Regions from separate parts of the Pseudoalteromonas sp. MMG024 genome, predicted to be linked through region 1. Evidence: predicted binding sites of a transcription regulator. Region 1 holds the regulator's gene; the other holds the start of a gene.
The links. Region 1 encodes FliA, which starts transcription of late flagellar genes. Its sites were predicted from a motif close to CTAAAGNTNNNNNNNNNNNNGCCGATA; they were not measured.
Positions count from the first base shown of each region.

Region 1 (3,422 bases):
TCTTCTGCTGGCGCTTCGGCTACCGGTGCTTCATCCGCGCTTTCAGGCTGACTAAGTCTATGTAGTTCTGCCAGTAGCTGCGGGTCAGCAGGATCGGGCTGAGCGCGATTTTGAATGTGAGCAAACATTTCATTGATGGTATCAAGTGCCTGTAAAATCACATCCATTAATTCAGGAGTAACCCTGCGTTGGCCTTGTCGTAAAACATCGAAAATATTTTCTGCGCCGTGACATGCATCGACTAGCTCTGTCATAGACAAGAAGCCAGCGCCCCCTTTTACGGTATGAAACCCTCTAAATATCGCATTCAGTAAATCAGCATCTTCTGGATTATTTTCCAGCTCAACTAACTGTTCTGAGAGCAACTCTAAGATTTCACCGGCTTCGACTAAAAAGTCTTGTAAAATATCTTCATCGACATCAAAGCTCATGCATTTTTCTCCGATTAGAAGCCCAAACTAGACAGCAGATCGTCTACTTCATCTTGACCTGAAACCACATCTTCACGTGATTCAGCATTTATAATTGGACCTTCAGCTACTTGGTCTAATTCACCATCAGCAACCATTTGTTGTTCTTGTTGTATTGTCGTTTCAGGCGACTCATCATGTTCTACAGGTGTGCCAAACACGGTTAACATATGAATCAGGCTATCTTCGACTTCGCGGACAAGCTCGATCACACGTCGAATAACTTGACCTGTGAGGTCCTGATAACCTTGGGCCATGAGCACTTCTGTCATTAATGCATTTAATTTATCAGAATTAGTTTTTGCTTCGTCCATAAAGCCGTTTAGCTCATGACATAACACTTTAAACTCACCAACTTTAAGATCTCGCGACATTAATTTGTCCCATTTGGGCTTAATATTGTTGAGACCTGTTTGCAAGTTATCGGCAATAGGCAGCGATGCTTCAACGGCGTCCATCGTTGTATTCGCAGCTTGCTCTGTCATTTCCATAACATAATTGAGACGTTCTTTTGCGTCAGGAATAGACTCATTTGTTAACGCCGATAAAGTGGTATCAAGTTGAAAATTTTTCAATGAATCATGCAGTTGACGAGTTAGTTTGCCTACCTCACCAAATAATTCATCTTGCTCAATTGCCGTAACTTGCTTTAGCAGCTCTTGCGCTTGTTGTTGCTCATCGTTTTCAAGAAACGCAACTAGCTGCTTAGCTTGTTCTAAGGTAATTTGAGGCGCAGCACTTGCTGACATAAACCTCTCCTTCCCGTTAGCCTAAACGCTCAAAAACTTTATCAAGCTTTGTTTTAAGCGTTGCTGCTGTAAATGGTTTAACGATATAACCGTTTACACCTGCTTGTGCTGCAGCAATGATCTGCTCTTTTTTGGCTTCCGCAGTTACCATTAGTACCGGTATGTGTTTTAGACTGTCATCCGCGCGAATCGCGCGCAGCAAATCTATACCTTGCATACCTGGCATATTCCAATCCGTAACTACAAAGTCAAACTCTTGGTTTTGCAGCATAGGAAGCGCAGTGCTACCATCGTCTGCTTCTTGCACGTTTGTGAAACCAAGATCTCTTAACAGGTTTTTAATGATTCTTCTCATCGTTGAAAAGTCGTCAACTACAAGAATTTTCATGTTTTTATCCAAAATATCCTCCAGTGAGGTATGCACCTAATTGTTTACTTACTACTTTTATTCTATATCCAGTCATGGACTTTTGCTTTAAGGCGCACCATGGCCTGACTATGTATTTGGCTCACCCTTGATTCACTCACTTCAAGAATTAGCCCAATTTCTTTTAAATTCATTTCATCATTGTAGTAAAGTGACAGCACTAACGCTTCTCTTTCTGGCAAAGTTTGTATTGCCTCTACTAACGCTTTATTAAATTTATCTTGTTGAATATCAACTAATGGATTTTGTTCTTTATTGCCAAGCCCTGCGTCGATGACATCTTCATCAACACCGAGATCTTCAATGCCGATAATTTTACCATTGCTTATATCCCTTAGAATATGATGGTACTCATCTAGCGTAATATCAAGTTTTTCAGCTACTTCACTGTCTTTTGGTTCACGCCCGAGTGATGATTCTAGCTGATTTATGACCGCGGCGACTTCACGGGCGTTTTTATGTACTGAGCGAGGTACCCAGTCCCCTTTGCGCGTTTCATCGATTATTGCACCGCGAATACGAATACCCGCATAGGTTTCAAAGCTCGCACCTTTACTGCCATCAAAGTTCTTAGCAGCCTCGATTAGTCCTATCATGCCCGCCTGAATAAGGTCTTCGACAATCACGCTTGCCGGCAGACGCGCTAAAATATGGTAGGCAATGCGTTTAACCAACGGCGTATGCTGTTCGACAAGTTGCGATAATTGATTTTGATTAGCATAGGCAGCGGTTCTTTTCATAGGCGTTCCTAATTACTAACCAGTTTCTCAATGAAAAACTCTAGGTGTCCTGACGGCTGATTTGGAATTGGCCAGCTCGCCGCTTTAGTTGCAAGTGCTTTGAACGCAATTGCTGCAGGCGATTTTGGAAATACGTCAACAATGGTTTTTTGTTTACGAATCGCTTTTCGAATATTTTCATCAAATGGAACTGTCGCGACTAGCTCAAGTGATACATCTAAAAAGCGGTCGGTTACTTTTGATAATTTTGCGAAAAGCTCTTGGCCTTCTTTTAAGCTGCGTACCATATTCGCAACTATTTTAAATTTGTATACACCGTGCTCACGACTTAACACTTTAATCAGTGCATAAGCATCGGTTATTGACGTTGGTTCATCACACACAACAACAAGCACATCTTGTGAAGCGCGAGAGAAACTAAGCACCATATCTGAAATACCGGCCGCTGTGTCAACGACTAGTACATCATAGTGTGAGTCTAATTCGCCAAAAGCGCGAATAAGGCCAGCATGTTCAGATGGTGTTAATTCCACCATGTTTTGAGAGCCAGATGTCGCAGGTACAATTTTCATACCGTATGGCCCTTCAACTAAAATATCTTCGAGGTCACATTCACCTGAAAGCACGTGAGAAAGGTTGCGCTCTACACGCAAACCCAGCATTACATCACAGTTTGCTAAACCCAAATCGGCATCGAGTACCAGTACTTTTTGGCCTTGCTGAGCCATGGCAATTGCCATGTTAAGAGAGACATTGGTTTTTCCAACACCCCCTTTACCTCCAGTTACCGCAATTACTTTTACAGCCTTGTTGTTGTTTTTCATTTTCCGCAGGCCACTAGCTTGATCTAATTCTGGGTTAATCATACATTCCTACTGCTTGATGCGCCATGCTTGATGCACGTCTTGCTTGCGCGTTTGTTCGTTTTGCATACAGCTGCTGAGCTTTGCTGACCAATTTTTCCGCATTTGCCACACGAATGTCCTCTGGTACACGCTGCCCATTGGTAAGATAGCCTATTGGCAGACGATTTTGA
Region 1 covers NZ_JAKFZO010000013.1:106,585-110,006, forward strand. The annotation lists gene L1068_RS13970 (chemotaxis protein CheA) at 1-431, opposite strand, end outside; gene L1068_RS13975 (protein phosphatase CheZ) at 446-1,219, opposite strand; gene cheY (chemotaxis response regulator CheY) at 1,236-1,619, opposite strand; gene L1068_RS13985 (RNA polymerase sigma factor FliA) at 1,670-2,386, opposite strand; gene L1068_RS13990 (MinD/ParA family protein) at 2,395-3,252, opposite strand; gene flhF (flagellar biosynthesis protein FlhF) at 3,245-3,422, opposite strand, start outside.

Region 2 (3,422 bases), on a different contig from region 1:
GCATTTCCGTTGCTACCGCAACAGCGCGCTTAGCAGAAAGATCCCAATTATTAGTGTAAAGCTCGTTGCTCACTTGAAAATCATCTGTATGACCCGATACCGTAATTTCGCCAGGTACATCATTTAGTAATGCCGCTATTTCTTGAATAATTGGCTTAAACTGTGGCTGTAAAAATGCACTACCCGACGGAAACGAGCCATTTTCCCGAATACGGATCACAATTTGCTGACCAAGCGATTCTAATTCAATTGCGCCATCAATAATTTGTTGTTCCAGCTGCTGCGCGATTTTTTTAAGTAGCTCGTTGGTTTTTTCTTGCTGCGCTTCACTGGCGGTTTGTTTAGAGGTACTTGCCGATTCGCCACCTCGGCGATTACCGCGTTGCTCTTGTCTGCCGCCCGCACTGTCTTCTTCACCGGCTTGAAATTCAAGCATTTGCTGCGTCATCTCAACGGTTTGCTGCTGAATTGTTTCTATCGGCGTTGGGTCGGGCTTACCTGGACGAAACTCCATAGCAATAACGCTAGTACCTTTTGGAATGTCTTTAACTTCAATCTTATTTTGTACACCAAATGCAAACTTCATCGAACCTGCAATCTGCTTAAACTTCAGTACATCCATTTCTGAGAAAGCTAATAACAATACAAAGAAGCACATTAATAGCGACATTAAATCAGCAAAGGTGCCCATCCACGCCGGTAATCCGGGGGGCGGGCATTTACACTCTTCTGCTTCGTCCGACATTGTCTACCCCTCAGTATCCACTTGGCGTTTAGACTCTGCTAAATAGTTTTTCAAAATACCTTCGATCACTTTTGGATTTTGGCCATCTTGAATACCTAAAATAGCGTCTAAAATTAAGCGCTGATTGAGTTGCTCTTCATCTTTGCGGTTTTCTAATTTAGCTTGAATTGGAATGGCGATTACGTTCGCAAGGAATGCACCATAAAGTGTTGTAAGTAAAGCAACCGCCATCGCAGGGCCAATAGCTTTGGGGTCATCCATGTTCGATAACATGGCTACCAGACCAATCAAGGTACCAATCATGCCCATCGCAGGCGCAACATCACCCAGTGCTTTAAATAATCCAGCACCAGCTTCATGACGTGTTGTTGTTAAACTAATATCTTTTTGCAATGTGGCACGCACTACATCAGCGTCATGGCCATCCACTAGCATATCAATGCCTTTACGCATAAAAGGGTTAGGGATATCAGCTTCTTCTAGTGCTAAAAAGCCGCCTTTACGGGCAGCGTCAGCCAGCTCTACTGATTTTTCGATAAGTTCTTCTGGCGCTTCAATTTTAAACATAAAGGCCTTACCAGCGACTTTACCTATGCCAAAAAATTGCCCCATAGTGTAGTTAGAGAGTACAACAAATAATGAACCACAAAATACAATGAGTACTGAGGGCACATCGACAAACATACCAATATCACCACCCATGACCATTGCCATCACAATGAAACCGATTGCACCGACAATGCCTATAACCGTTGCTAAATCCACTTTGACTCCCAGTTGTAATACTTATAAACCAAGTTTGGGTTTTAAATTTGAGGCTCAATATGCTTGCGTGAAGACAAGATACCGTAACTATTATAATAATTTACTTTTATTTATCGGCAAGCGCTAGCAAAGTATTAGTAATTTATTTTGCATACATCAACTTAGCTTTTAATAAAAACAGTGACATGATAAGCCCCAGGCAGAATCACCTTAATACTGCTAGCAATAAAGTTTAGCTGCATTTATCACAAATTTATGCGCTTTAACCCAACCTTTAACAAATTAATTTAGCTCAAATAGGAGTAAAACAAAGCGTTAAAGCACATTCGTTAGGATATTTAGCAAGTTAAATTGAATTAGCGCGGCAATAACCATAAAATTAGCCAATTCTTTTTTACTTTGCGTGGCAGGTAACTTATGGCGAGCAAAAAGCCTGAAAATTTAAGCTTCGAAGAAGCCATTTCAGAACTTTCAACAATTGTAACTGAAATGGAACATGGTGATTTGCCTCTCGAAACAGCGTTAAAGCAATTTGAGCGTGGTATTGCCCTCGCCTCAGCTTCATCACAAAAGCTTGAGCAAGCACAACAAAAAGTGCAAATCTTGATGGGGCAAAATGATAATGCCCAACTTGTGGATTTTAACCAATAGGCGTTCCATTGAATTCTGTCGACTCTATAATCTCTGCGTATATACCGCGCATTGAAGAAAATTTGAGCGCGCTGACTCCAGCGTCACATCACACGGATGAAAAGCTCGTAGCCGCATGTCGCTACAGTTTATTAAATGGTGGCAAACGTTTACGACCGATTTTGGTTTACCTAACAGGTGAATTATTTAACGCCGACAACGCCGATCTAGACCGAATTGCATGCGCAATTGAGTGCGTTCATAGCTATTCGTTAGTACACGATGACCTGCCAGCGATGGATGATGATGAACTGCGCCGCGGCAGACCAACATGCCATATTGCCTACGATGAAGCGACTGCAATTTTAGTAGGTGATGCACTACAATGTTTAGCATTTGAAACCATTACTGAATCACAATTCAATGGCACTACTGTTAACAACCAGCTAAAAATCGTAAACACATTAGCAAATGCGTCTGGATTATTGGGTATGTGTGGCGGACAAGCACTTGATATTGCCGCAACCGATTCGGTAATTACCCTAACTCAACTTGAGCAAGTACATAAATTAAAAACCGGTGCACTGCTTAAATCGGCAATTAAGATGGGCGCTCTTGCCGGTAATGCCAACGAATTAGAAATTGCGGCACTAGCACGCTATGCTGAAACAATTGGCCTTGCATTCCAAGTTCAAGACGACATTCTTGATGTTGAAGGTGATACACACACCTTAGGTAAACCACAAGGGTCTGACATCGAAGCCAACAAAGCAACCTACCCTGCTTTACTAGGCATTAAAGGCGCGAAAGATAAAGCGCGAAATCTTGTGAACCAAGCAATTAACGCTTTGTCTGAAATAGATGCCGATACAGGTCGACTCAAAGCGATTGCAGAATATATAATTGCTAGAGATCACTGATCCCTAGTACGCCAAATAAGCGATAACAATAAGTTGGCGACTCATTTTTAGGATAGAATTTAAAACATCATGACATTTGATAGTAGCAAGTATCCATTATTAAGCTTAGCGAATACGCCAGAGCAACTGCGCGAAATCCCGCAGCAAAACTTGGCTGAGCTAAGCGATGAACTGAGAGAGTACTTACTTAACTCGGTATCACAAAGTAGTGGGCACCTCGCCTCAGGTCTTGGCACCGTTGAGCTGACTGTGGCGTTGCATTACGTATATAACACACCATTTGACCGATTGATTTGGGATGTTGGCCATCAGGCATATCCACATAAAATTTTAACAGGTCGCCGTGAGCAAATGCATACCAT
Region 2 covers NZ_JAKFZO010000007.1:19,104-22,525, forward strand. The annotation lists gene L1068_RS08035 (flagellar motor protein MotB) at 1-745, opposite strand, end outside; gene pomA (flagellar motor protein PomA) at 749-1,510, opposite strand; gene xseB (exodeoxyribonuclease VII small subunit) at 1,928-2,161, shown strand; gene ispA ((2E,6E)-farnesyl diphosphate synthase) at 2,203-3,060, shown strand; gene dxs (1-deoxy-D-xylulose-5-phosphate synthase) at 3,130-3,422, shown strand, end outside.
Region 2: pomA (flagellar motor protein PomA) is a predicted target of FliA. The motif match lies at 1,622-1,648, and genes of this name have one in related genera.